Regions from separate parts of the Delftia sp. HK171 genome, predicted to be linked through region 1. Evidence: predicted binding sites of a transcription regulator. Region 1 holds the regulator's gene; each other region holds the start of a gene.
What was found. Region 1 encodes FNR, which switches genes on or off when oxygen is low (the NO sensors DNR and NnrR bind a similar motif). Its sites were predicted from a motif close to TTGATNNNNATCAA; they were not measured.
Positions count from the first base shown of each region.

Region 2: a site for FNR is predicted at 5,559-5,572, ahead of clpB (ATP-dependent chaperone ClpB). Genes of this name have one in related genera too.
Region 3: a site for FNR is predicted at 5,128-5,141, ahead of BO996_RS19860 (bacteriohemerythrin). Genes of this name have one in related genera too.
Region 4: a site for FNR is predicted at 3,482-3,495, ahead of BO996_RS01105 (hemerythrin domain-containing protein). Genes of this name have one in related genera too.

Region 1 is NZ_CP018101.1:2,847,294-2,854,449, reverse strand. It holds gene hemN (oxygen-independent coproporphyrinogen III oxidase) at 1-1,042, opposite strand, end outside; gene fnr (fumarate/nitrate reduction transcriptional regulator Fnr) at 1,205-1,924, shown strand; gene BO996_RS12970 (hypothetical protein) at 2,006-2,293, opposite strand; gene BO996_RS12965 (FixH family protein) at 2,473-2,787, opposite strand; gene ccoG (cytochrome c oxidase accessory protein CcoG) at 2,845-4,299, opposite strand; gene ccoP (cytochrome-c oxidase, cbb3-type subunit III) at 4,377-5,294, opposite strand; gene BO996_RS12950 (cbb3-type cytochrome oxidase subunit 3) at 5,322-5,459, opposite strand; gene ccoO (cytochrome-c oxidase, cbb3-type subunit II) at 5,471-6,103, opposite strand; gene ccoN (cytochrome-c oxidase, cbb3-type subunit I) at 6,123-7,156, opposite strand, start outside.
Region 2 is NZ_CP018101.1:5,460,696-5,467,851, forward strand. It holds gene BO996_RS24380 (N5-glutamine methyltransferase family protein) at 1-15, opposite strand, end outside; gene BO996_RS24385 (GNAT family N-acetyltransferase) at 61-582, opposite strand; gene BO996_RS24390 (coniferyl aldehyde dehydrogenase) at 840-2,276, opposite strand; gene BO996_RS24395 (hypothetical protein) at 2,467-2,820, opposite strand; gene clpB (ATP-dependent chaperone ClpB) at 2,851-5,463, opposite strand; gene BO996_RS24405 (AraC family transcriptional regulator) at 5,597-6,505, opposite strand; gene BO996_RS24410 (DMT family transporter) at 6,574-7,156, shown strand, end outside.
Region 3 is NZ_CP018101.1:4,409,494-4,416,649, reverse strand. It holds gene BO996_RS19885 (LysR family transcriptional regulator) at 1-839, shown strand, start outside; gene BO996_RS19880 (IclR family transcriptional regulator domain-containing protein) at 880-1,662, opposite strand; gene pobA (4-hydroxybenzoate 3-monooxygenase) at 1,833-3,008, shown strand; gene BO996_RS19870 (2OG-Fe dioxygenase family protein) at 3,129-3,911, shown strand; gene BO996_RS19865 (universal stress protein) at 4,011-4,448, shown strand; gene BO996_RS19860 (bacteriohemerythrin) at 4,539-5,093, opposite strand; gene BO996_RS19855 (Bug family tripartite tricarboxylate transporter substrate binding protein) at 5,204-6,187, opposite strand; gene BO996_RS19850 (Zn-dependent hydrolase) at 6,442-7,156, opposite strand, start outside.
Region 4 is NZ_CP018101.1:238,103-245,258, forward strand. It holds gene BO996_RS01080 (molybdopterin-dependent oxidoreductase) at 1-310, shown strand, start outside; gene BO996_RS01085 (hypothetical protein) at 540-857, shown strand; gene BO996_RS01090 (nucleotidyltransferase family protein) at 935-1,225, opposite strand; gene BO996_RS01095 (dienelactone hydrolase family protein) at 1,348-2,040, opposite strand; gene BO996_RS01100 (MarC family protein) at 2,230-2,877, shown strand; gene BO996_RS01105 (hemerythrin domain-containing protein) at 2,921-3,421, opposite strand; gene BO996_RS01110 (hypothetical protein) at 3,689-4,276, opposite strand; gene BO996_RS01115 (CsbD family protein) at 4,421-4,639, opposite strand; partial or broken gene BO996_RS29555 (IS481 family transposase) at 5,117-6,306, opposite strand; gene BO996_RS01125 (ABC-type transport auxiliary lipoprotein family protein) at 6,624-7,156, opposite strand, start outside.

The DNA of each region.
Region 1 (7,156 bases):
CCTCCAGCGTCTTGGCGTTCTGGCTGTAGCTGGCACCCACCTTGCCGATGGCCGACACGCCCAGCGCAATCAGGTCGCAGTCGGGCTGGGTGCTGTAGCCCTGGAAGTTGCGGTGCAGCCGGCCCTGGCGCTTGGCCACGGCCAGCGAGTCCTCGGGCAGGGCGAAGTGGTCCATGCCCACATAGACATAGCCACCGTCCATGAACGCGGCGATGGAACGCGACAGCATGGCCAGCTTGTCGGCCCCCTGGGGCAGATCCTCGGCCGCAATGCGCCGCTGCGGCTTGAAGCGCTCGGGCAGGTGGGCATAGGCATAGAGCGCGATGCGGTCGGGCCGCAGCGCGTTGACCTGGGCCAGCGTGCGCTCGAAGGATTCGGGCGTCTGCTTGGGCAGGCCGTAGATCAGGTCCACGTTGATGGAGGCAAAGCCCAGCTGCCGCGCGGCCGCCACCAGCTCGAACACCTGCTCGGCCGGCTGCACGCGGTGCACCGCGATCTGCACCTGCTCGTCGAAGTCCTGCACGCCGAAGCTCAGGCGGTTGAAGCCCAGCTCCTTGAGCACGGCCAGGCGCTCGACGCTGACGGTGCGCGGATCGACCTCGATGGAGTACTCGCCACCCGGCTCCAGCTTGAAATGCTCGCGCAACAGGCCCATCAGCGTGCGCAGCTCGTCGTCGGAGAAGAAGGTGGGCGTGCCGCCGCCCAGGTGCAGCTGGCTGACGGCCTGGCCCTTGCCGCAATGGGCCGTGTGCAAGGCCATCTCGCGCGCCAGGTAGTCCAGGTAGACGGCAGCGCGATCATGGTGACGCGTCACGATCTTGTTGCAGGCGCAGTAGTAGCAAAGCGACTCGCAAAAGGGCACGTGCACATACAGCGACAAAGGCATGGCACGCGCTGCGGTACTCGATTTGCGTTGTTGCAGCGCCAGGATATAGTCCTCTGCACCAAAGGCCTCGACAAAGCGGTCGGCGGTAGGGAACGAGGTGTATCGGGGCCCCGGTACGTCAAAGCGACGCAGCAGCTCTGGGGTGACAGCGGTCATGGGTTTTTTCCTCTAATACCTCGACTGTGCCGCAGCACATCGGTCATGTCCTTGACTCATATCAAGAGTTGTTTGAGGGACTGCTGCGACAATTTGATCCAACTCATCGCAATCCACGAGGTCACCGCCGGCACGCTGTGTGCCGCTGATGTTTATCACTCCATGAACCTTCAGACCATCAAAGCCTCCTGCTCCAACTGCAACCTGCGCGAACTGTGCATGCCCATGGGCCTGGATGCCGAGCAGATGCAGCGCATCGACGACATCGTGGCCACGCGCCGCAAGGTCAAGCGCGGAGGCCTGCTGTTTCGCAACGGCGAGACATTCACCTCGCTGTACGCCATCCGCACCGGCTTCTTCAAGACCTGCGTGGCCACCGAGGACGGACGCGACCAGGTCACAGGCTTTCAGATGGCCGGCGAGATCATCGGCCTGGACGGCATCGTCAACGACCACCACACCTGCGATGCCGTCGCGCTGGAAGACGCCGAAGTCTGCGTCATGCCCTTCGACAAGCTGGAAGACCTGTCGCGCGAGGTCACGGCCCTGCAAAACCATGTGCACAAGGTCATGAGCCGCGAGATCGTGCGCGAGCACGGCGTGATGCTGCTGCTGGGCAGCATGCGCGCAGAAGAGCGCCTGGCCGCCTTCGTGCTCAACCTGGTGCAGCGCCTGCATGCGCGGGGCTTTTCCAAGTCCGAACTGGTGCTGCGCATGACGCGCGAGGAAATCGGCAGCTACCTGGGCCTGAAGCTGGAGACGGTGAGCCGCACCTTCTCCAAGTTCGCGGACGACAACATCATTGAGGTGCGCCAGCGCCATCTGCGCATCCTGGACACGGAGGCGCTCAAGCGCATCGTCAACAGCCAGCAGTGCCAGTGAGGCTGCAAGGGCGGCAAGCATTCATCCGCCAATGAACAAGGCCCGCGACAGCGGGCCTTGTTCATTGCGGCGGGCTCTCGCTCAGTCCCGCCCCAGCCCCTGCATGGCCAGGTCCGGGTCGGGCTCGGAGACCACGCCGTCATTGAGATCGCGGGCCGAGCGGCCCAGCATGGTGGTCATCAGGCTGGAGAGCATGGTCACGCCCCAGAAGGCGAAGAAGGCCAGCGTGTAGATGCCCTGGCGCGACCAGCCCAGGTCGCCGAGCCAATGCAGCTCCAGCGGGTCCACAAAGGCAAAAACCAGCATCTCCATCACGGCGGCTGCCAGAAAGGCAGGCCAGGCAATCCACATCCAGCGTTGGGCCAACATCAGCGATCTCCTTGTGCTGTCGAGGGGTCGCCTTCATTGTGCGCCGCGCCAACGCATGGCGCCAAGCCCCGCAGCGCCCTGCACGCCTGTAGGAAACCCTCACCCGTCGCGCATGCCGGAGATGCGATCCGCCATGCAAAAAGGCCGCGACTGCGGCCTCTTGCAGGGGTGCACGGCGATCAGCGGTCCGTGGGGTGATCGTGCGCGGGCGTAGCCGCATGGTTGCGGCCGGTGACGGCGGGCGCCATGCTCTTGGGCACTTCGCGCACGCCATCGGCACGCTCGTTGATCGTGATGCCGTTGCGGTAGTAGTCGGGGTCGATCACGGGATCGGCGCCATTGATGGCGATGATGGCCGTGATCACGGCAGCGACCACCACGGCCGCCGGGCCGGCCACCACCAGCCAGACATGGCCGAACCTCCACCAGGGCTTGCCGGCGTCGGGGTGCGAGGGAGCCTGCGCGGGCGCGGAAACTGCGGGACTGGAAGACATGGGAAACCTCTTTCTTTCAGGCGGCAGGCGCGGACCGTGCCGCGCCTGCCAGGAACATCACCGGGGCACCAGGAAGACGGCCTTTTCGGACGCGCGTCCCGCGCCTGAATGCACGGCATCGATATCGAAGAATACGGTGTGCGAGCCCGGCTCGGCCGAACCGTAGGGAATCTGCAGTCGCGCCGCAATGCCGCGCGTCTCGGCCGGGCCGACCTCGACTTCCTGCTCGGACGCCAGCTCCAGCCCATCGAGGCCATGGGCGCTGATGCGATAGCGCTGGGCCTGCTCGGTGGCATTCATGATCTGCAGGCGGTAGACATTCTCCAGCTTGCCGCCCGCCACGATGCGCGACAGCGAGGCGCGGTCGCGGATCACGTCCACCTTGACCGACTGGCGCAGCGCCAGGCTCACGATCATGGCCACGCTCAAGCCGATCAGCACGGCCGAGTAGATCAGCACGCGCGGACGGAAGATGCGGCGCAGCACCTGGGCACGCCGCCACAGGCCGGCCATGGCGTTCTGCGTGGTCAGGCGGATCAGGCCGCGCGGGTACTCCATCTTGTCCATGATGGAATTGCAGGCGTCTATGCACAGGCCGCAGCCAATGCATTCGTATTGCAGACCGTTGCGGATGTCGATGCCCACCGGGCAGACCTGCACGCACATCTTGCAGTCGATGCAGTCGCCCAGGCCCTGGGCCTTGTAGTCCACCTTCTTGGTGCGCGGCGCACGCGGCTCGCCCCGGCCCGTGTCGTAGCTGACGATCATGGTGTCCCGGTCGAACATGGCGCTCTGAAAGCGCGCATAGGGGCACATGTACTTGCAGACCTGCTCGCGCATGTAGCCCGCGTTGCCATAGGTGGCAAAGCCGTAGAACAGCACCCAGAACATCTGCCAGCTGCCCTGCAGCGCCAGCAGTTCGCCGCCCAGCTCGCGGATGGGCACGAAGTAGCCCACGAAGGTGAAGCCGGTCCACAGCGCAATGGCGATCCACAGCAACTGCTTGAGCGACTTCTTCCAGGCCTTCTCGAAGGTCCAGCCGTTCTTGTCCAGCCGCATGCGCGCGCTGCGGTCGCCTTCGACCTTGCGCTCCACCCACATGAAGATCTCGGTATAGACCGTCTGCGGGCACGAGAAGCCGCACCACAGGCGCCCGGCCACGGCCGTGAACAGGAACAATGCCAGCGCCGAGATGATCAGCAGGCCCGCCAGGTAGATGAAGTCCTGCGGGTACAGCACCAGCCCGAAGAGATAGAAGCGCCGCGTTCCGAGGTCGAACAGCACCATCTGGCGCTGGCCCCACTCCAGCCAGGGCAGGCCGTAGAAAACCAGTTGGGTGAGAAACACCAGGGCCCATCGCCAGCGAGCGAAGACACCGCTGATGGAGCGCGGGTAGACCTTCTTTTCCGACTCGAACATCGACACCAGCTCGCCCGGATCAGGCGTGGCCGGCGTGATCGGAATGACTTTGCGGGGAGGCTTCCCGGTGTCATCCCCGCTCTCGGGCTTCATGGTGGGTTCCTTTGTTTTTTTGAAATATCTGAAAACTCAAAACGCAAAAAGGCGGCGCCGCAGCGCCGCCCCTGTGCTTACTGACGGACTGCGCCGTCTTTGTGCGACATGCCCCAGACATAGGAAGCAAGCACCGCGATCTGCGCCTCGGTCAGCTTGTCCTTCTGGGCAGGCATCTCGTTGTGCTTGCCGTTGTTGATCATGGCCGTGATGGCGGCCTCGCCCCAGCCGTGCAGCCAGATGTCATCGGTCAGGTTGGGCGCGCCCAGGGCCTGGTTGCCCTTGCCGTCCATGCCGTGGCAGGCAGCGCAGGCCGTGAACTTGGACTTGCCCAGCGAGGCCTTGAGCGAGTCGTGCGGGCTGCCCGACAGGCTCAGCACATAGTGCGAGAGGTTGCGCACATCGTCGGGCGTGCCGACGGCAGCGGCCATGGGCGGCATGATGCCGATGCGGCCACCCGTGATGGTTTCCCTGATCTTCTCGGGCGTGCCGCCATGCAGCCAGTCGCCATCGGTCAGGTTGGGGAAGCTCTTGCCGCCGCGTGCGTCCGAGCCGTGGCACTGTGCGCAGTTGTTCATGAACAGGCGCTCGCCGATGGCCATGGCCTGGGGGTCCTTGGCCATGTCTTCGGTGCTCATGCTCGTGAACTTGGCGTACAGCGGCTCCAGGTCCGCGCGGGCCTTGGCCATCTCGTTTTCATAGGCGCCCAGCTGCGTCCAGCCCAGCTTGCCCGCGAACGAGCCCAGGCCCGGATAGGCCGCCAGGTAGGCGAAGCCGAACACCGAGGTGATGATGAACAGCCACATCCACCACTTGGGCATGGGGTTGTTCAGCTCGCGCAGGTCCTCGTCCCAGACGTGGCCCGTGGTGTTGTCGGCCGAGGGGACCACCTTCTTGCGTGCGGTGAGATACAGCAGCAGCAGGCAGCCGATGATGCCGCCCAGCGTGATCGCCGTGACATAGATCGACCAGAAGATGTTTACGAAATCGCTCATGGGAAGTTCTCGTTCTGGTGGAGGGACTCAGTCTTGCTCGAACGGCAGCTGGGCGGCCTCGTCGAAACGGGCCTGGTTGCGGCGGGCGAACGCCCACCACCAGATGCCGATGAAGCAGGCCAGCGAGGCCAGCGTGGCCACGATGCGCATGGTGGTGATGTCCATGTCGCTCTCCTTTACTTGACCGAACGGCCCAGGATCTGCAGGTAGGCGATGACGGCGTCCATTTCCGTCTTGCCCTTGACCTGCTCGGCAGCGCCGCTGATTTCCTCGTCGCTGTAGGGCACGCCCACCTTGCGCAGCGCGCTCATGTGCTGGGCGACCACGGTGTCATCCACCTTGTTCTTTTCCAGCCAGGTGTAGGCAGGCATGTTGGACTCGGGCACCACGTCGCGCGGGTTGTTCAGGTGGATGCGATGCCATTCGTCGCTGTACTTGCCGCCCACGCGGTGCAGGTCGGGACCCGTGCGCTTGGAACCCCACTGGAAGGGGTGGTCATAGACGAACTCGCCAGCCACCGAGTAGTGGCCGTAGCGCATGGTCTCGGCGCGGAAGGGGCGGATCATCTGCGAGTGGCAGTTGTAGCAGCCCTCGCGCAGATAGACGTCGCGGCCCATCAGCTGCAGCGGCGTGTAGGGCTTGAGGCCCGCCACCGCTTCCGTGGTCGACTTCTGGAAGAACAGCGGAACGATTTCCACCATGCCGCCGACGGCGACCACCAGCAGGGTCAGCACGATCAGCAGGAAATTGTTGGTTTCCACCTTCTCGTGGGAAAAGCTCTTGGGAGCGCTATTGTTGTGATCGGACATGAGTAATGCTCCTAGACGCTCAGGCGTGGGCCACGACGGCAGGCACGGCCACCTTCACCGAACGGCCCGAGATCGCGGTCTTCCAGGTGTTCCACAGCATGACCAGCATGCCGCCCAGGTACAGCAGGCCACCGGCCACGCGGATCACGTAGAACGGATAGCTGGCCTTGACGCTTTCGACGAAGGTGTAGGTCAGCGTGCCATCGGGATTGACGGCGCGCCACATCAGGCCCTGCATCACACCGGCGATCCACATCGCGGCGATGTACAGCACGATGCCGATGGTGGCCATCCAGAAGTGCAGCTCGATGGCGCCCACCGAGTGCATCTTGGTCTTGCCGAACAGGCGCGGGATCAGGTAGTACAGCGAGCCCATGGTGATCAGGCCCACCCAGCCCAGGGCACCCGAGTGAACGTGGCCCACGGTCCAGTCCGTGTAGTGCGACAGCGCGTTGACGGTCTTGATGGACATCATCGGACCTTCGAACGTGGACATGCCGTAGAACGACAGCGACACGATCAGGAAGCGCAGGATGGGGTCGTCGCGCAGCTTGTGCCATGCGCCCGACAGCGTCATCACGCCGTTGATCATGCCGCCCCAGCTGGGAGCCAGCAGGATCAGCGAGAACACCATGCCCACGGACTGCGTCCAGTCGGGCAGCGCGGTGTAGTGCAGGTGGTGGGGACCCGCCCACATGTAGGTGAAGATCAGCGCCCAGAAGTGGACGATGGACAGGCGGTAGCTGTAGACCGGACGGCCAGCCTGCTTGGGGATGAAGTAATACATCATGCCCAGGAAGCCTGCGGTCAGGAAGAAGCCCACGGCGTTATGGCCGTACCACCACTGCACCATCGCGTCCTGCACGCCGGCGTAGGCCGAGTAGCTCTTCATCCAGCCGGCCGGAATGGCTGCGCTGTTGACGATGTGCAGCAGTGCCACGGCGATGATGAAGGCGCCGAAGAACCAGTTGGCCACGTAGATGTGACGGACCTTGCGGATGCCGATGGTTCCGAAGAACACGATGGCATACGAAACCCAGGTCACGGCGATCA
Region 2 (7,156 bases), 2.6 Mb from region 1:
CTGGGAAGAGGACAAGGCCTGCTGCTCCGTGAGTGATGGGTGGATGGTTTGGCGAATCGATCAGTTCAGTGCGCGCTTGAGCCGCACTTCCTCGATCTTGAGAGCGCCAACCTGGGCCGTCTTGGCGGTGGACATTTCGCGCTTGAAGCCGGCGAGCTCATGGAAGCGCAGCGCGCGTTCATTGCGCAGCGGCACCCACGAGGTGACATTGGTGCAGCCTTCTTCAAGCAGGCCGTCGCGTGCGGCGTCCCACAGGGCCACGCCCACACCCTGATTCCAGTGCGTGGGAGAGGCATAGATGGCCCAAATTTCACCGGTGGTCTGGCGCGACTTTTCATCGCGCGAGCGGTCGAAACCGACGAAGCCGACGATCTTGTCGCCGTCGATGGCAACCTGAACCTGGGGTTCGCAAAATTCGATGGCTTCGCGCCAATAGGCCTGGCGTTTTTCTACCGACGACATGCTCTTGAGCTGGTCATCGGGAACCAGACCGCGATAAGCCTCCATGGCGGAAGCAGTATGGATCTGGGCAATCGCTTTTGCATCGCGGAGAGTGGCTGGACGAACCTGGATACTAGACATGGAAAAACCGAAACGAAAACAGGTGAAAATAGAAGGGCGTGATTTTCACAGGAATCGCGCTTTTTGCGTGCGTTGCGGCTCTTAGCCATGCACGCAAGTACGGCTGTGCTCGTTTTCTTGCCCTCGGCATTGGGATGTGCTATGTGCTCTCCAAAAAAGAGCAGCTGGTTCATGCGACACAAGGCTTGGCAAGGAATCAGTTGACAATTTCTCACGATGCAGGCAAGCCCGGCAACGGTGAGAAATCACCCCCTCGCTCACAGCCAGCGGCGCATCAACTCCATGATGCGGTCGAACCTTGCGCCATAGGGCGGATACAGCATCGAAGCCCCCGACCAGCGCGACTGCACGAACACCGCCTTCTGATGGCTCAGCCGTGCAAAGCCCTGCTCCGAATGGTAGGCACCCCAGCCGCTGTCGCCCACGCCGCCGAAGGGCAGGTTCTCATGGGCGAAGTGCAGCAGGGTGTCGTTGACCGTCACCCCGCCGCTGATGGTGCGTGACAGCACGGCATCACGCACTTTCTCATCGCGGCCGAACCAGTACAGCGCCAGCGGCCTGGGCCCCGCATTGATGGCCGAGACCACGTCATCCAGCCTGTCGTAGCTGATCACGGGCAGGATGGGGCCGAAGATCTCCTCCTGCATGAGCTGCATCTGGCTGGTGGCATTGAAGACCAGGGCCGGCGCCATCTGGCGCTCCACGGCATCGCCCCAGGCCATGTCGGCGCTCTCCTGGCCGGCTCCGCCGTCCTCCATCCATTCGACATGCGCCCCCATGCCCTGGGCCTGGCGCAGCATCTGCCGCAGGCGCGCCAGGTGGCGCTTGGTGAGGATGGCCGCATAGTCCGGATTGCCGGCAAAGCGCGGGAACAGCTGCCGTGCCGCGGTGCGGAAGGCCTCGGCAAACTCCGCCTCCTGCCCGCGCGGCAGCAGCACGTAGTCGGGGGCGATGCAGGTCTGGCCCGCGTTGACGAGCTTGCCATGCGCGATCTTGAGCGCGGCCTCCTTCAGGTCGCAGTCGGTGGAGATGATGCAGGGCGACTTACCACCGAGCTCCAGCGTCGTCGGCGTCAGGTGCGCCGCCGCCGCCTGGGCCACGCGCCGGCCCACGGCAGTCGAGCCGGTGAACAGCAGATGGTCGAAGTGCAAGCCCGAGAACTGCGTGGCAATGCTCACATCGCCTTCGATGACGGCGAATTCCTCGGGCGCGAAAAACTGCCCCACCAGCGCCGCCAGCTGGGCCGATGTGTGCGGCGTGAGTTCGCTGGGCTTGAGCATGACGCGGTTGCCCGCCGCCAGGGCCGTGATGGCCGGCCCCAGCGCCAGCTGCACCGGATAGTTCCACGGGGAAATCACCCCCACCACGCCCAGCGGCTGGCGCTCTATCCAGCCCCGGCCGGGCATGAGCATCAGCGGCGTTCGCACCCGCTGGCGCCCCGACCAGCGCGCCAGATGGCGCAGCGTGTGCTTAAGCAGGTTGCGCAGCACGAACAGCTCCACCATCTCGGTCAGCCGTGGCGAGCGCATGCCGAAGTCGGCCTGCACGGCGGCAGCCAGCACGGGGCCGTGCTCGTCCAGCAGCTTTTGCATGCGCAGCAGGCGTTCGCGGCGTACCAGCAGGGGCACGTCCACCTGCGCCCGGCTGGCCTGGTACTGAAGGTCGAAGACGCGGTGGAGATCCAGCTGGGTCATAGGCTCAATGGTAAGAAGACACTTGCATGCGCCGCATTCCAAGGATGCGGCGCGGCACATGTTGGCATGCAGCGGCAGGAAAAAAAAGGGAGCCTTGCACGGGCTCCCGAGGGTTTCAGACTATACGGGCCGCCACGCGCGGCCTGGGCACGAAGATGCGCAGGCCGCGTAAAGGCTGCAGCAAGACGCTTCAGGGCTCGCGCACTTCACGGGGCTGAACGTCGGTCACCTCGCCCGCACCCGGCAGTACGCCGGCACCGGCGCGGCGACCACCGCCCTCGGCAGCGCCATAGGCGCGCTGCGGACGCTGTGCCATCCACTCGGAGCCGGAGCGGTACACAGTCTGCCAGCCCGCCCGCGGGCTCATGCGCATGGCCCAGGGCATCACCGGCTGGCCGGTGAGCCTGGCCCACAGCGCTCTCACGGCCCAGACCAGGGCCAGCAGCGCCGCGGCGGTCAGCAGGCTGACAAAGAAGACCAGGCCCACAAGCATCAGCAGGATGCGAACGGCCCAGCGGGTCAGGGTGGCGACAAAATCGTTCAAAGCAAAGCCTTTCTTGGCTGGCCCGGTGCGTCAGGCGGGGTCTGCCGCATCGAACCGGAATACGCCCGGCTCCTGTACCGGGTCCACATGTACCGCAATCGTGCTCTTGGGCGGGAAGCGCCCTTCGAGCAGCAGTTTCGACAGCGGATTCTCGATCCGCTGCTGAATCGCGCGCTTGAGCGGCCGGGCCCCGAAAACGGGATCGAAGCCCACCTTGGCCAGTTCGGCCAGTGCCTGGTCGGACACCTGCAGCGCAAGGTCCATTTTCTCCAAACGACGCTCCAGCAGCTTGAGCTGAATCCTTGCGATCGACTCGATATTCTTCGCGTCGAGCGCGTGGAAGACCACGGTTTCGTCGATGCGGTTGAGGAATTCGGGTCGGAAATGGTTCTTGAGTTCCCCCCAGACCGCATCTTTCACATCATCGTAATCCTCGCCGACCATGGCCTGGATCAGCAAAGAGCCTATGTTGCTCGTCATCACGATGACCGTGTTCTTGAAGTCCACGGTGCGGCCCTGGCCATCGGTCAGGCGACCATCGTCCAGCACCTGCAGCAGCACGTTGAACACGTCGGGGTGGGCCTTTTCCACCTCATCGAGCAGCAACACGCTGTAGGGCTTGCGGCGCACGGCCTCGGTCAGGTAACCGCCTTCCTCGTAGCCCACGTAGCCCGGCGGCGCGCCAATCAGGCGGGCCACGGAATGCTTTTCCATGAACTCGCTCATGTCGATGCGCACCAGATGGTCTTCGCTGTCGAACAGGAAGCCGGCCAGCGCCTTGCACAGCTCGGTCTTGCCCACGCCCGTGGGGCCCAGGAACAGGAAGGAGCCGGTGGGCCGGTTGGGATCGGACAGGCCCGAGCGCGAGCGGCGAATGGCATTGGCCACGGCCGAGATGGCCTCGTCCTGGCCGACGACGCGGTCATGCAGCCGGTCTTCCATGCGCAGCAGCTTGTCCTTCTCGCCCTGCATCATCTTGGCCACGGGAATGCCGGTGGCACGGCTGACCACTTCGGCAATTTCCTCGGCGCCGACATGGGTGCGCAGCAGCCTGTGGGCGGGCGCGCCGCCCTGCCCCTGCTCGTTGGCCTGGGCTTCGTTGAGCTGCTTTTCCAGCGAGGGCAGCTTGCCGTACTGCAGCTCGGCCACCTTGTTGAAGTCGCCCTTGCGCTTGAGCTCCTCGATCTGGATGCGGATCTGGTCGATCTCCTTGCGGATCTGCTCGGAGCCCTGGGCGCTGGCCTTCTCGCTCTTCCAGACCTCTTCCAGGTCGGCGTACTCGCGCTCCAGGCTGCCGAGTTCCTCCTCGATCAGTTGCAGGCGCTTTTGCGAGGCCTCGTCCTTTTCCTTCTTCATGGCCTCGCGCTCGATCTTGAGCTGGATCATGCGGCGCTCGAGCTTGTCCATGACCTCGGGCTTGGAGTCGATCTCGATCTTGATCTTGGCCGCCGCCTCGTCGATCAGGTCGATGGCCTTGTCGGGCAGGAAGCGGTCGGTGATGTAGCGGTGGCTCAGTTCGGCCGCAGCCACGATGGCCGGGTCGGTGATGTCCACGCCGTGGTGGGCCTCGTAGCGTACCTGCAGGCCGCGCAGGATGGCGATGGTGTCCTCCACGGAAGGCTCTTCGACCAGCACCTTCTGGAAGCGCCGCTCCAGCGCCGCATCCTTTTCGATGTACTTGCGGTATTCATCGAGCGTGGTCGCGCCGATGCAGTGCAGCTCGCCGCGCGCCAGGGCCGGCTTGAGCATGTTGCCCGCGTCCATGGCGCCATCGGCCTTGCCGGCACCGACCATGGTGTGGATCTCGTCGATGAACAGGATGATGCGGCCCTCTTCCTGGGCCACTTCCTTGAGCACGGACTTCAGGCGTTCCTCGAAGTCGCCACGGTATTTGGCGCCGGCCAGCAGGCCCGCCATGTCCAGCGACAACACGCGCTTGTTCTTGAGGCTTTCGGGCACCTCGCCGGCCACGATGCGCTGGGCCAGGCCCTCGACGATGGCGGTCTTGCCCACGCCGGGCTCGCCGATCAGCACGGGGTTGTTCTTGCTGCGGCGCTGCAGCACCTGGATGGAGCGGCGGATTTCGTCGTCACGCCCGATCACCGGATCGAGCTTGCCGATGCGCGCGCGCTCGGTCAGGTCCATGGTGTATTTCTTGAGGGCCTCGCGCTGGCCTTCGCCTTCGGCGCTGTCCATGGTCTGGCCGCCGCGCACGGCGTTGATGGCCGACTCCAGGCTGGAGCGCGTCACGCCGCTTTCCTTGAGCAGTTGGCCTGCGCGCGTGGAGGAGCCGCTGCTGTCGGTCAGCGCCAGCAGGAACAGCTCGCTGGCAATGAACTGGTCGCCGCGCTTGAGGGCTTCCTTCTCGGTCGCCTGCAGCAGCCGGCCCAGCTCGGAGCCGACCTGCACCTGGTCCTGGTGCTGCACGCGCGGCAGATCGGCCAGGGCCTTCTCGGCCGCGGCCTGCAGCTGGCCCACGTTGGCGCCGGCGCGCTGCAAGAGCGAGCGCGGACCATCGTCCTGGCGCAGCAGCGCCACGAGCAGGTGCAGGGGTTCGATATTGGATTGGTCACCGCCCAGGGCCAGCGTTTGCGCGTCGGCCAGGGCTTCCTGGAACTTGGTTGTCAGTTTGTCGATTCGCATGGTGTTTCTTTTCGCTCCTGAAACAGGGTCATTGCGATTTATCTGATACCGGCAGGGCAAATTTCAAGCCATGCCCGGCCTGCAAGGGCAGACGCTTGCGCCAGATCAAGGCCGGCGAGACCGGCCATCCTTCTCAAGCATTGCGCTGAAAGATCGAGAACTGCGTAGGCGTAACGCCCAAATGCGCCCGGAAGCTGCGCACCAGGTGGCTGGCGCTGGAAAAGCCGCAATCCAGCGCCAGCTCGGCCAACGGCGGCACGTTGCGCGCAGAAAGGGCGCGCCGTGCCTGGGCCAGGCGCTGCTGCAGCACCCATTCGTGCACCGTGCAGCCCATGCTCTGGCGGAACATGCGTGCGAAATGGAATTCGGAGAGGCAGGCCTGTCTCGCCAGTGCCGGCAGCGACACGGCCTTGGAGTCATGCAGATGCGCCTCGACATGGGCCAACACCCTGCGCCGCATGGCCGCAGAAAGCCCGCCCAGCGGCCGCTGCAGCGCCTGCAGCTGGCGCGGCGTGGCGGACTGCAGCACCAGCCGATCCACCAGTTGCTGACCAATGGCATCGGCCGCCAGTTGCTGCTGCGGGTCCTGCCAGTCCAGCTGCATCAGCGCACGGGCACCGGCGTGGAAGGCCTGATCATCCCCGTAGATCTGCGCACGCAAGGTGCGCGAGCGGGGCTCGGCATCCAGCATGCGGACCACGCGCCCCGCCCAGGCCAGGTCGGACACATACAGGTGCAGGAACTGCACGGGCGAGCGCACCAGCCAGTGCGATTCGTCCTCTGGCGTGAAGATGCAGATGCGCCCCGGCGCCCCCATGGCCTCGGGCCGCGCCTTGAGCTGCGAGCCCTCGCCCCCGGCCAGGTAGACCGACAGCGTGTGGTGACCGGGCTGGCAGTAGCGCACCTCGTCGTCCACATTGGCCCAGACGGCCAGCTCCACCCCTTCGCTCAGGCGCACGCGCCGCTGCAGCCGGGCCTTGGAGCGTGACAGCACCTGGCACAGGTGGCTGGAGGGCAGCTCGGGCAGCGGCGTGGGCGTCATGGCAGCGATTGTGGTCCCGCAGCCATACCGACGCATGGCGCCAGGCCATCAAACCGCAGGAATCTGCCATGCCCGCCCAGCCTGCGGCGCCATCATCACCGGCCATGACTGCCACCCTCTATGCCCTGGTCGTGCTGATCTGGGGTTCGACCTGGATCGCCCTGAAGCTGCAGCTGGGCGCCGTGCCCGTGGAGCTGTCCATTGCCTACCGCTTTGCGCTGGCCGCCGTGCTGATGTTCGCCTGGCTGGCCTGGTCGCGGCAGCTGCGCGTGCCCCGCGGCCCGGCGCTGCCGCGCGTGCTGGCGCAGGGCCTGTGCCTGTTCAGCTTCAACTTCGTGTGCTTCATGCATGCCAGCGAGACGCTGGCCAGCGGCCTGGCCGCCGTGGTGTTCTCCAGCGCCAATCTCTGGAACGCGCTGCTGGCGCGCATCATCCACGGCCGCAGGCTGGCTCCCCATGTGCTGGCCGGCAGCCTCTTTGGCCTTGCAGGCCTGGTGGCGCTGTTCTGGCCCGAGCTGCGCGCAGGCCGGCATGCCAGCCTGCCTGGCCTGGCCTGGGCGGTGCTGGGCACGCTGTGCTTTTCCTGCGGGAACATGCTGTCTGCGTCGCTGCAGTCCATGGGCTGGCGGCCCGCACAGACCAATGCCTGGG
Region 3 (7,156 bases), 1.6 Mb from region 1:
CGGCCGTGCTGCTGGAGACGGCCCAGCCCGCACTGAGCCGCCAGGTGCGGGCGCTGGAGACCGAGCTGCGCGAAACCCTGCTGATCCGCACCGGCCGCGGCGTGACGCTGACCGACGCGGGCCGCCGCCTGCTGGAGCACGGCCACGCCATCATGCAGCGTGTGGCGCTGGCCAAGGAGGATCTGGGCAGCCAGCGCGACGAGCCCGTGGGCCGCATCGTGGTGGGCCTGCCACCCAGCCTGGCGCGGCGCCTGACGCTGCCGCTGATCGACCTGTTCAGCAAGGACATGCCCAAGGCCCGCCTGGCCGTGGTCGAGGGCTTTTCCATGAACATCGCCGAATGGCTGACTTCGGGCCGCATGGACCTGGGCCTGGTCTACACGCCCGAGCCGCATCCGCACATCGAGGTCACGCCCGTGCTGGAAGAGCGCCTGTGCCTGATCGGCCCGGCGCGCACCCTGGGCGGGCGCAGCGGCGTGCGCTTTGACGAGCTGTCGCAGTTCCCATTGATCATGCCGCAGCACGGTCAGATCTTCCGCAAGCTGATGGAAGCGCAGGCCACGCTGTCCCAGGTCAAGCTCAACGTGGTCTGGGAAGTGTCCAGCGTGCCGGCCATCCTGGACCTGGTGCGCGGCGGTTACGGCTACGCCGCGCTGACCGACAGCGCCATGCGCAGCCACCTGACCGATGCCGAGCTGGTGGGCATTCCCATCGAGTCGCCCCATGTGGTGAGCACGCTGTGCCTGGCGCAGTCGGCCAAGAAAAAGGCCACGCCGCTGATCCGCAAGACCTCGCTGGCCCTGCGCGAACTGAGCCAGCAGGTGTGCGCGCCGCTCTGAGCGGCTGCAGCGACGGCGGCAGGCCGCAGGTCAGCAGGTCTCAGAGCAGCGGCCGCAGCTCCCGCGCCGCCTCCTGCAGCAGCGGCAGCAGCTCGGCCGCCATGTCGGCGGGCGCCATGCGCTGGGGCGAGGTCACGATGTTGAGCGCGGCCACCGTGCGGCCCTCCATGTTGCGCAGCGGCACGGCCAGGGCCTGCACGGCCAGCTCATGCTCTTCCAGGGCCAGGCAGAAATCCTGGCGGCGCACTTCGTCCAGCACGCCTTCCAGCGCGGCGCTGTCCGTCACCGTGTGGGCGGTCAGGCGCCGCAGATCGTGCGATGCCAGCCATTGCCTGAGCTCGGCCGCAGGTAGCGCGGCCAGCAGCACGCGGCCCGTGGAGGTGGCATGGGCGGGCAGGCGGCTGCCCAGGTGCAGGCCGTGGGCCATGAGGCGCTGGCCGCGCTCGTGCAGGGCGCTGCGCGCCACGATGACCACCTCGTGGCCATCGCGCACCACGCAGGAAAACGACAGCTGGGTCTGCGCCGCCAGCCGGTAGAGCACGGGCTGGACGATGCGCGGCAGCCGCGCCGAGGCCAGGTAGCTGCCCGACAGCCGCAGCACCTTGGGCGCCAGCCAGAAATGGCTGCCGTCCGTCTCCAGGTAACCCAGGTGCGTCAAGGTCAGCAGATGGCGGCGCGCGGCCGTGCGCGTGATGCCAGAGCGCTCGGCCGCCATGGTGGCGTTCAGGCGCTGGCGCTCGGTGTCGAAGCTCTCCAGCACGGCCAGGCCCTTGGCCAGTCCGGCGATGAAGTCATCCGGGTCGATGGGAAAGGGCTGGTTCATGGGCGGAGAGGGCGGGCATGCAGGTAGTGCGCGATTGTCGCGCAGATTGCGCGATCACCGCGCAACGCGTGCTGCAGCCTCTCGTCTTTGCGCTGCCTCAAAACTAATCTTGTGCGCAGGCCATGGCATGAACCGGCCATGACATCGAACAACGCAACGGAGACAAATCAATGCGCACCCAAGTCGCCATCATCGGTGCAGGCCCTGCCGGCCTGCTTCTCGGCCAGCTGCTGTACCGCGCGGGCATAGACAACGTCATCATCGAGCAGCGCAGCGCCGACTACGTGCTGGGCCGCATCCGCGCCGGCGTGCTCGAACAGGTCACCGTGGACCTGCTGGAGCAGGCCGGTGCCGACGCCCGCATGCGCGCAGAAGGCCTGCCGCACGACGGCATCGAGCTGCTGTTCGGCGGCCAGCGCCACCGCATCGACCTGCATGGCCTGACCGGCGGCAAGCGCGTCATGGTCTACGGCCAGACCGAGGTCACGCGCGACCTGATGGAAGTGCGTGCCGCCGAGGGCCTGACCACGGTCTACGAGGCCAGCAACGTGCAGCCCGTGGGCTTCGATGGCGACAGCCCCGTCGTGCGCTATGAGAAGGACGGCCAGGTCCATGAGCTGCAATGCGACTTCATCGCCGGCTGCGACGGCTTTCACGGCATCTGCCGCGCCAGCGTGCCCCAGGACAAGGTGCGCACCTTCGAGAAGGTCTACCCCTTCGGCTGGCTGGGCCTGCTGTCGGACACGCCGCCCGTCTCGCACGAACTGATCTACGCCCAGACCGAGCGCGGCTTCGCACTGTGCAGCCAGCGCAGCGCCACGCGCAGCCGCTACTACCTGCAGGTGCCGCTGACCGAAAAGGTCGAGGACTGGAGCGACGAGGCCTTCTGGAACGAACTGCGCCTGCGCCTGGACCCCGAGGCCCGCGAGCGCCTGGTGACCGGCCCCTCGCTGGAAAAGAGCATTGCCCCGCTGCGCAGCTTCGTGACCGAGCCCATGCGCTTCGGCCGCCTGTTCCTTGCCGGCGACGCGGCCCACATCGTGCCGCCCACGGGCGCCAAGGGCCTGAACCTGGCCGCCTCGGACGTGGGCTACCTGTCCAGCGCCTTCGCGCAGTACTACCGCGACAAGGCGCCCGAAGGCATCGACGGCTACTCCGAGCAATGCCTGCGCCGCGTCTGGAAGGCCGAGCGTTTTTCGTGGTGGATGACCTCGCTCATGCACCGCTTCCCCGATGCGGGCGGCTTCGACACCAAGGTGCAGGAGGCGGAACTGGACTACATCGTCAACTCCCGTGCAGGCTCGACCTCGCTGGCGGAGAACTATGTGGGGTTGCCGCTGGTGTGAGCCCAGGGCAATAGCGAGGGGCTGCGCCTGCATTGATGCGCGTCTGTCGCCACAGCATTGCGCAAATTTGCAGCCCGCCTCGCCCGGACGGGTGCGGGCGAGGAGTAAGCTTGTCGGGTTATGGCGCACATCACGTTTCCCCCTCCCTATATCGCCCCCCAGAATGCAGCGCAGTCGCTGCGCGACGCAGGCTATGCGGTGCTGCGCCCCGATGAATTCGCGGCCTGGGCAGGCGTGTCATTGACCGAGCTGCATGCGCTCGATGCCGACTGGGCCCAGCTGCCGCCCGATGCCTTTCTGAAGGACGGCGGGCGCTACCGGCGCCGCCGCCATTCCTGCTTCATCGCGGGGCAGGACGGGCTGCAGCAGGTGGAGCACCGCGCGCACTGGCAGCCGGTGGAATACAACGCCCTGCATGGCGGCATGCTGCGCATGTTCGATCCCATGCGCGACGCCACGGCGCAAAGCGCCACTTGGAGCCGGCTGCTGCTGGCGCTGGCGGGCCTGTCCGACCAGGTGTTCTGCGCCCAGGGCGATGATGTGCAGCACGAGCGCTGGTTCATCGAGTCCCACCAGTTCCGCATCGACACCACGGACGGCATTGGCCGGCCCACCCCCGAAGGCGCGCACCGCGACGGCGTGGACCTGGTGGCCGTGATCCTGGTCGGGCGCGAGGGCGTGAAGGGCGGCGAGACACGCATCTTCGAGGCCACGGGCCCCAGCGGCCAGCGCTTCACGCTGACCGAGCCCTGGTCGGTGATGCTGCTGGACGATGCCCGCATGATCCACGAGACCACGCCCATCCAGCCAGAGCAGCCGGGCGGCGTGCGCGATACCCTGGTGCTGACCTATCGCCGCCAGGGTTTCCAGGGCTCGGAGCTGACGCGTCGCCGCAAGGATTGATGCAGCTCAAGACGCTGGCGCATGATGGGCGCACACTTTGGTTCATCGACCCGGCCGCCTCCGATTGTTGACGGCGGCCAAGCACAAAGGAGAAAACGCATGTTCAAGCACATCCTGGTTCCCGTGGACGGCTCCAACAGCTCGATGCTGGCGGTTCACAAGGGCGTGGAGCTGGCCAAGGCCTTTGGCAGCACGCTGACGGCGGTCTACGTGGTGGACCCCTATCCGTTCACGGGCGTGGGCGCCGACTTCGCCTACGGCCAGTCGCAGTACCTGAGCGCGGCCACGGCCGAGGCCAACACCACGCTGGACGCCGTCAAGAAGATCACCGACGAGGCCGGCATCACCGCCACCACCGTGGTGGGCGAAGGCCATGCGGTGCACGAAGGCATCGTGCGCGTGCTCGAGAGCACGGGCGCCGACCTGATCATCATGGGCTCGCAAGGCCGCCGTGGCCTGGAAAAGCTGATGCTGGGCAGCGTGACCCAGCGCGTGCTGGGCGCCGTGCGCGTGCCGGTGCTGGTGGTGCGCGAGTAATCACCGGGCCGCTCGGCCCTTTGCCGGGTGAAACGTCAACGGCTCCCTCGGGAGCCGTTTTTGTTGGTGCGCTGCAGGGGGAGAGGGCGCTCAGCGATTGAGCAGCCGTGCCAGCCAGCCCTTTTTCTTGCGCTGCAGCTCCAGCTCCTGCAGCACTTCGTTCTTGAGCCTTTCCTTCTCGGCGGCAGGACTGGACTCGCGCGCCATGCGCAGATAGGCCTTGGCCGAGTCCACGTAGCCGGTGTCTTCGTTGCGGATGTGGTTGAACAGCCAGCGCGAGAGCATGCCGTGCAGCTCGGCGGCCACGTCCTCGCCCGCATCGAAGCGGGTCTGCATCTCGATCACGCGGCGCGTGAACAGCTCGTGCACCTTCTTGTGCGGGCCGGCGAACATGTAGCCGGCGCTCTCGATCAGGCTTTCCTCGAACACGAAGTGCGAGACGGTGTAGTCGATCATCTCGCCGATGACATCGCCCAGGGCCTCGCGGTCGGGCGACGAGCGCAGCTCGTAGAGCTTGTTGATGTAATCGACGATGCGGCGGTGCTGCCGGTCGATTTCTGCAATCCCGGTGTCCAGCTCGGGGACCCAGACCAGCAATGCCATGACGTTCTCCAGGAATTCGGTGATTTCCAGAGAAGTATTCACGGGACTGTCACATAGCTCCTTGATGCAGATCAGGCTGATCTGCATCAATGAAATGCGGCGTTGGCCATTGCAGGCGGTGCCGGGCATGCAGCCCTGGCACCGCAGGCATGTCACTCGATCTTGGCGCCCGAGGACTCGACGATCTGCTTGGACTGCTTGAAGTCGGCCTGGAACATCTTGTCGAAGTCGGCCACGCTCATGGACTGGGGCTCGGCGCCCTGGGTCTGGATGGCGTCGCGCACTTCGGGCATGGCCAGCAGCTTGTTCACTTCGGCGTTGACCTTGGTCACGACGGCCGTGGGCGTGCCCTTGGGCATGAACAGGCCGTACCAGGTGCTCACGTCAAAGCCCTTGAGGCCCGATTCGGCCAGCGTGGGCGTGTCGGGCAGCGAGGACGAGCGCTTGGCCGAGGTCACGGCGATGGCGCGCAGCTTGCCGGCCTTGATCTGGCCGATGGCCGAGGGCACGGAGGACACCAGCAGGTCCACGTTGCCGGCCAGCGCGTCCATCAATGCCGGATTGGAGCCCTTGTAGGGCACGTGCACCAGCTGGATGCCTGCGGCCTTCTCCAGCAGCACGCCCGAGATGTGGATGCTGGTGCCATTGCCCGGCGAGCCGTAGGTCACCTTGCCCGGGTGCTGCTTGGCAGCGGCCACGATGTCGGCCAGGGTCTTGTAGGGCGAGTTCACGCTGGTGGCGATCACGATGGGCGTGTAGGCCACGTGGGCCACGGGCACCAGGTCCTTGACCGGGTTCCAGGGCAGGTTCTTGTAGAGATAGGGGCCCAGGACCACGTTGTCCTTCTGGCCCATGACCATGTCGTAGCCCGTGGGCGCTGCCTTGGCGGCCTCGGTGATGCCGATGGTGCCGCCTGCGCCCGCGCGGTTGTCGGGCACCACGGTCCACTTGCTGACTTCGGTGAGCTTGTTGGACACCACGCGCGCGAGGATGTCGGTGCCGCCGCCGGGCGGGAAGGGCACGATCATGCGCACGGGCTTGTTCGGGTAGTCGGCAGCCGCACCTTGGGCGGCTGCGGAAAAGCTCATGCCCATGGCGGCGGCCACGGCGGTGCAGGTGATCAGTTGGCGGAACATGAAAGAAGAAACTCCAGGGTCTGATGGGGCGGTGCAACCCTCACGCAGCGGACCGGCAGTGCCGGGCCGCCCATGCGGTGGGTTGTCGATGATCGGGGAGGGTGGTTCCGCCATCTTGCATTGGGAAACCCGCTATTTGGGCGGATTTCCGCAATCTGTGCCACAGGGGCTTCCACCAAGGAGCAGCTTGTGCCTGCTCCAGAGGGAAGCGGGCTATTTTATGCCGCCTTGGTGCCTGGCCGCAGGCCAGGCGCTCAGGCCTGCGCCAACTGCCTGTCCAGCACGCGCACCGTCTCGTACAGCACGCGCGTGCCGTCCAGCAACTGGGCGGGTTCTATCCACTCCTCGGGCGCGTGGCTGCGGCCGTGGAGGCAGGGGATGAAGATCATGCCCATGGGTCCGGTGGGCGCCATGTAGACGGCGTCATGGCCGGCGCCGCTGGGCATGCGCATGTGGGCGTAGCCCAGGTTTGCGCAGGCCTGCTCCACGCCCTGCATGACCAGGGCAGCGCAGTCCGTGGGCTGGGAGCGGCTCACGTCGGCCATCTCGGCACGCACGCGCAAGGCGGCCAGGCCGGGCAGGACTTCGGCCAGCAGTTCCTCGGGGAAGCGCTCCAGCACGCCGGCGTGGTCGCTGCGCACTTCCATCATCATCTCGACCAGGCCAGGCACGGCGTTGGAGGCATTGGGCGTGAGCGAGAGCCGGCCCACGGTGGCCACCACATAGTGGGGTTGGCCATTGAGCGCGGCGGCCTTGCGGTTGGCCGCATCGATGATGCGCGCCGCGCCCACCAGCGCGTCCTGGCGTATGTCCATGGGCGTGGTGCCTGCGTGGTCGGCCTGGCCGCGCACGGTGAAGCTCACGCGGCGGATGCCCACGATGTTCGTCACCACGCCGATGGGCAGGCCGCGCTGCTCCAGCACCGGGCCCTGCTCTATGTGCAGTTCCACAAAAGCGGCCGTGCCGCCG
Region 4 (7,156 bases), 2.6 Mb from region 1:
GGCCACCGTGCTGCAGGCGGCCGGCGTGGACAGCGCCGCCGCAGCGGCCAAGGGCCAGTGGATCACCCTGCAGGCCATCGACGGCTACCGCGCCCGGCTGCCGCTGGCCCAGGCCCTGCAATGGCGCATGCTGCTGGCCACGCACATGGACGGCCGGCGCCTGGGCCTGGGCGGCCTGGGCCCGCAATGGGCCATGTATGACGCCGACCGCATTGCGGAGCTGGCCGGCAAGCCCCTGAAGGAACGCTTTGCGCAGGCGCCCTGGGGGCTGTACCACATGGGGCTGCACGCGCAGCAGCCGCAGGGCTGAACCTGGCTTCAGAGCGCGGCAGGGCGCGCATTTGGAGTACCATTTCGCGATCCCCTCGGGGGATGCGGGCTTGGCGGCCCGAAAGCAAAGGAGCAGCAGCCGTTTGTCTTTACAACGAGACAGCGGCTTTTCCATCTTCCCAGTGTGCTGCGCTGGGCACAGTTCCGTTTTGGCGGGGCTGTGCGGGACCTCCGCAAGGGGGTGCCAGTCCAATGCCAAAGGAGCCGCCATGCCTGACCTCGATGCACCCAGCGGAGCACACGCCTCCCCGCCTTTCTTCTCTTCCCCGCAAGTGCCGAGGGAAGAGACCAGCCTGTACTACCCCATTTCCGAATACGAGGTCTATCGCATCAAGGACTGCATGCACCAGATGGGCCTGGTGATCGACCTGTGCTGCATGGCCGGCCCCGACCAACAACTGAGCGACCTGGGCGGGCTGATGAGCTTCCTGACCGCGCAGCAGCGCGCGCTGCGGGGCACGCTGCAGACCGTGCAGGCACGCAAGGCGACGCCGGGGCCGGCATGTGATCCGGACCCCGGGGGTTGATCAGGCCAGTTGCGGACACTCGCGCAGCACCGATCAGCACAGCTTGTCGCCGAGATAATCGGGAAGGCGATGCCCGTTCATATCGGCTGCGCCTCCGCAAGCACCTGGGCCCGGAACTTCAAAGGCAGGTCTCCGGGCGTCAGCAGATCAACGCGAAGGCCGAGCAGCGATTCCAGCTCGTCCTGCAGGCCGCCCAGGTCGAACAGCGTCGCGCCCGGCAATGCATCGACCAGCAGGTCGAGGTCGCTGCCGTCCCTATCGGTGCCATGCAGCACGGAGCCGAAGACGCGCGGGTTCGCAGTGCGGAAACGGCTGGCCATTTCACGCACTGCGCTGCGATTCATGTCGAGCACCACGGACGGTCGCATGAACATCCTTTCCTGTTGAGACTTCTGGAAAGCCTATTGCATCAGGCACCGGGTTTCAAGCAGCACTCCCGGAAATCCCGATGCCTGGATTTTCCATGCCGGGCCACGCCCGGCACGGCAGATCAGGCCAGGTGCTGGTCGAAGAAGGCCAGCGTGCGGTCGCGCGCCTGCAGGGCGCTGGCCTCGTCGTAGGCGCTGCGCTGGTCGCAGTTGAAGCCGTGGTCTGCGTCGTACAGGTGCACCTGCACATGCTTTTGCGCCTGGGCGAAGGCCTGCACGGCGTCCACGGGAATGTGCGTATCGCGCCGGCCGAAGTGGGCGATGACGGGGCACAGCGGCTCGCGGCCCATCTCCAGCGGCGTGGTCATGCCGCCGCCGTAGTAGCAGGCCGCAGCCGACAGGCTGGGCAGGTTGCAGGCAGCGCGCCAGGCCCACAGGCCGCCCCAGCAAAAGCCCACGATGCCCACCTTGCCGCCGGGCACCAGCGTAGCGGCATGGGCGATGGCGGCCTCGATCTCGGGCAGCACGCCGGGCTGGGGCAGCGCCTCGGCGGCGGATTTCAGCGCCATGCCCTTGGCACGGTCGGCGTCGCCGTAGCCCAGGTCCACACCCGGCTCCACACGCGTGAACAGTGACGGCGCCACGGCCACATAGCCGCGGGCTGCCAGGCGGTCGGCCACGGCGCGGATATGGGCGTTGACGCCGAAGATCTCCTGCAGCACCACGACGGCACCGCGCGCGGGCACGTCGGGCCGGGCCACCCAGGCCGGCGACGCCGTGCCATCCAATGAAGTCAACTGCACAAAACTGCCCATGTCCGCGTTCCTTTCTGTCTGAGAACCTGTTGTGATTTCCCGGTGGGCGGACGCGCCCCGCAATGCTGTAATGGCGGCGGGCCGGCCCGTGCGGCAATTCTTTCACAGGAGACATTCGATGGAACGAAAAGTCGTGCGTACCGGCAAGCGCCGGGCACAGGTGGGCGGCGGCAACCTACAGGGAATGCGATGGACCTCAAACCGCTGATCACGCTGGTGGCCATCATCAACCCCCTGGCCATCGTCCCCTTCTTCATCCACTACACCGAGGGATTCAGCGCCCAACAGCGCCAGCAGACCATTCGCACGGCGGCGCTGGCCTCGTTCTGCGTGATCGCGGCCTGCGCCATCATCGGGCTGCAGGTGCTGGACTTCTTCAACATCTCGCTGCAGAGCTTTCAGGTGGGCGGTGGCCTGCTGCTGCTGATCAGCGCCATGAACATGCTCAACGCCCGCCCGGCCGAGGAACGGCCCAACGCGCCCACGCTGGTCGCTGGCGCGGAAAAGGCTGCCATGGGCAACAGCATTGCCGTGGTGCCGCTGACGATTCCGCTGCTGACGGGGCCGGCCTCCATGTCCACCGTGGTGATCTACGCCGACCAGGCACGCACCATCTGGCAGCACCTGGCCCTGGTGGGCTATGGCGTGGTGGTGGCGCTGGTGGTGATGGTCTGTTTTTCGCTGGCCGACCCGATCGCCCGCGTGCTGGGCAAGACCGGCATCAACGTGATGACGCGGCTCATGGGCCTGATCCTCGCGGCCCTGGCCGTGGAGGTGATGGCGGGCGGGCTGGTGAAGATCTTCCCCATCCTGGCATCGCCCGCGATCGTGCCCTGAACGGGCTGGCTGACTGGTGGCCTTTCTGCCGGATCAGGTCAGATCAGGCCGGCACGGCCCGCGCGCGGTCGGCGCTGCCGTCGCAGGCACCGCCGCAGCCCGTGATGGGCTGCTCGGGCAAGGCCTCAGGGTGCGCCAGGGAGCCCGTGGCGGGATCGAAGCCCGCACTGCGCAGATGCAAGGCCAGCGCCGCATCCATGGTCTGCGCATGGTGCACGAACCAGGCCGCCAGCTCGCCCGCCATGCTGCGGATCACAGCCAGATCACCGGCCGCCGCCTTGGCCGCCCCCTCGCGCATCACCTGCAGCACCACCTTGTGCTGCAGGCTGTGGCAGTTGGTGCTGGTGAACCGCGTGGACTGCATCCAGCGGTCTTCCTGGTCGAAATGCACCTGCGTATGCGCGATCAACTCATCCCAGCGCGCGCACAGCTGCGCATCATCGGCCGCCTCCACCTCGGCCAGCAGCAGGACGAACTCCTGATGCACCTCGTCCATGGCCGGCAACTCCAATGCCAGCGCTCCGCTCCATTCCAGCACGGCCATATGCTTCTCCTGCCTTCATCGTGAAAGCCTGCAGCTTAGGAACAGCACCGCCCAACCCGTTTGACCCACATCAGCCAACCCGAAAACAGCAAAGCCCCGCGAACGGGGCTTGGTCAAGGCGGATAAAACTGGCGCGGCCAAAAGGCCAGGGGCACCGAGCAAGAGCCGCCTCGCGGCGAAGGTGCCGTCCCCATCCCTTGCGAAGCAAGTAGAGAGGCGCCGTGCCACGGGGGAAGGCGCGCAGCGCCTCAGGGGGTGCCTACCAGCTTACTGTCCAAACTTCCGCTTGGCATCAGCCACGCAGGTGTCCTTGGCAGCGCCGCTCATGGTGTCGCAACGGGCCTTGGCAGCCTTGTAGTCGGCTTCGCGGGTTTCCTCGGCAGCGTCCTTGCGGGTTTCTGCCACGTTGGCAGCCTTGGCTGCGGAGTTGGACGCGGGCTCGGCCTGGGCCTTGTTCACCTTGGCGGCTTCCACGGCATGCACGTGGGCGGCCTTGGCATCCTTCACGCAGACGTCCTTGGCGTCGCCCTTGAGGTCGTCACACTTTTCCTTGGCGATGTCGTAGTCCGCATCAGCCTTGGCCTTGAGTGCCTTTTCGCTGTTCTTGGGCGAAGGATTGCGGCGCGATTCCAGTTCGGCCTTGGCCACGTTTTCCTGGCCCTTGGCCTGCTTCTCGCAGACGTCCTTGGCGTTGTCCTTGAGCGGCTTGCACTGTTCCTTGGCAGCCTTGTAATCGGCCTCGATCTGGTTCTTGGCGGCCGTGTGCTCCGCATTGGTCATGGCCATGGCGCCGGAGGCCATCAGGCCCAGGGCGACAGCGGAAAGCATTTGGCGAAAGCGTTGCGGTGTTTGCATGATGGAACTCCTTGTATTTGTACTGAACCGGCCCTTGGTGCCTGCGGCGGCGGGCCATTGGTGCGTGCCCTCAGGCACGCTGGCTGTCGAGGAGCGGATGGCGGCGCCGGCCAGGGCGTCCAGCCCATCCGCAGTCCACCCTCGTCAGTCTTCGAAGCGGAAGTCGGGGTTGCGCTTTTGCCAGTCGGTCAGCTGCTTTTCGGCAGCGTCGCGGGCCAGGCCCTGGCGCTCCTGCAGCTTGCCCAGGAATTGCTCGCGCTTGCCGGCGATCACATCCAGATCGTCATCGGTGAGCTTGCCCCATTGCTCACGGATCTTGCCGGTGAATTGCTTCCAGTTGCCCTTGATGCGGTCTTCATTCATGGCTTGGTCCTTTCAGTGATGTTGAAGTAGCGCCGTGCAATCAGGCCTTGTTTTTTCAAAGCCGCGATCTGCATCAGCGACGGTTCCACTGTAAAAAACCTGGGGGCTGCGCGTCGTAGTCTGGACCTAGTGTTGACGGTCGTCCCAGGGGCAGCCGAGACGGTGGGATCGGGACTACAGCCCCTGACGGACGCGCGGGAAGCGCTGGGTCAGGCGCGGCCCGCCCCTGCCCTGAATACCCGGCCTTTTCCTCGTATGTCCGCGCCTGCGTCGTGGCGGTTGCGGGGTTGCAGTCCTGCCGAAGGACAGGACTGCTTCGTCATCTGACTCGCCGTGATTGTTTGAACGTAGCGCGCAGCGCGAAGTGAGTTTCACGGCGAACCCCGCAGCCGCCACGACGCAGGTTGCCCCGCAGCGAAGCGAAGGGGTCGCGGACATCCGGGTTGTACGTGTCAAGGACATGGGTAACAACTCAGCTCACAGACATGGGTAACACTTCAAGCTCACATAGTCCTTCTGGGGTCCTCGCACATCCTCTTCGTTGAAGCAGCCCAGTCGCACCGGCCCCAGATACACATCCCACTGGCCAGCGGCCACCTCCTGCATCCCGATCCACTGCCCCGCCAGCAGGTAGCCTATGTAGACCCGCAGCGCTCGCCAGTAGATCAGGCCGTTGTGGCTGACTCGAACTCGTTCCCAATGCTTCGGGTACTGCAGCTCGGGTAGCTTTGAGGGGTATGGCCTGGTCGAGTCGCTGTAATGCTGGGCCGGCATGCTTTGCTGCAAGGCCTCATGCGGGCGCTGCTGGTTGTAGTGCTCCACAAAGGCATCGAGCTGCATCTGCAATGCCGCTTTGTCCGCCGCAGGCTCTTTGCCTAGGGCATGCTTGAGCGTGCGGTGCATCCGCTCGTGGCGACCGTTTTGCTGTGGCTTGCCCCTCTCGATGCGCTCCGGCCTGATGCCCAGCCTTATCCACCATATCGCCAGGCGTGACAGGCCCGCCACGCCAGTAGTCGCGAACGGCGGACCGTTGTCACTGCGTATGCGCTCGGGCAGTCCGTATTGCCGAAACACTTGTTCAAAGCTGCGTTTGGCATCCTCGTAGTTGGGGCTGTCGTAGACATGCACGGCCAGCAAATAGCGGCTGGCGTGGTCCATGATGGTCAATGGATAGCACCAGTGACCATCGGCTGTCTTGAACTGGCCTTTGTAGTCTGCACTCCACACCCCATTGGGCTGCTTGCTCGTTCGCAAGGGCTGGGCCGTAGGCACCGAGCGTCTGCGTACACGCCTGCTGCAAACAAGCCCCTCACAGCCTTCAGCACGTTGTAGATGGTGGTTTTGCTGGGTGTCTCCTGTGGGCCCCAACGCTGCAGGAGCAAGGCGTGCAGCTTCTTGGGCCCCATCTGTGACCTTTGCTGCGTGCGCAGCTCAATGATGGCCCGGCGCTGTGCATAGCTGATCGCCTGATTGTTCCCGTGGGGCCTGCGACTGCGTTCTTGCAATCCATCCATGCCCAGTTGGCGGTAACGCTCAACCCACTTGTAGGCCGTCTTGCGGCTGATGCCGTAGCGCCTGCACAGCTCGCTCAGCGGCACACCACCGCGCAGGTGGTCGGCTATGAAGAGCAGTTTCTCGTCCATGGGTGCGCACTCCTTCCAGGGCATGGTGATCGCTCCTTGGCTGCTGTTGGCTCCAGCTGCCAAGCTTGGATCTGTTACCCATGTCCTTGTACTGATGTGTCACCTATGAGTGTGAGTCGTACCGGGTCGCCTTCTTTGATCTGACCTTTCTTGGCGAAACAAGAAAGGGCAGTCGGCTGCCGGGCCGAAACCCGGCCTCGAAAAGCAACCACCCGGCAGGGGCGGAAAAAGCCCCACTTGCTTGCAGAGCCAATTGCCCAAGAACAAAAAACGGCCAGCGGATGCAATGCACCCACCAGCCGTTCTCAAGAGAATGGATGGGCTGGAAATCCAGCCGCCGCTCAGTGCCCCTGCTGCCCCAGCCACTCATCAATCTGCGCAATGGCGGCATCAGTGGCCTTGGCCAGGGCCTGGGCGCCGCCTGCGGCATCGCCCGAAGCTGCAGGACTGCGCACCTCGAAGAGCTTCTGACCCAGCAGGCGGTCCACGGCACCGCTTTGCTCGACCAGGGTGACGCGCAGGCGCACGACGCCGGCACTGGAGCCGGGCGCGTCAAAGACCTGGCTGAACTCTTCGATGTCCACGCGCAGCAGCGTGGGCACGGCGCCCTGCAGGCGCGGCTGGGCCACGCTTTCGCTGCTGGCAAGCACGGAGCGCTGCACGCCCAGCTGGCTGCGCAGGCGCTGCTGCAGCAGCAGTGCAGGAGGCTGGCTCCAGCGCGCCAGCTGGTAGGGGCGCAGTTCCTGGCCGTTGGCATAGGCCAGGCGGTAGAACATGGCGGTGCTGCCGTCGGACAGGGCGGGAGCCTCCACATCGGCCAGCGCCAGCGGCGTGCGTGCCTGCGGGGCGGCGGATGTGGCGGCCTGTGCGGGCG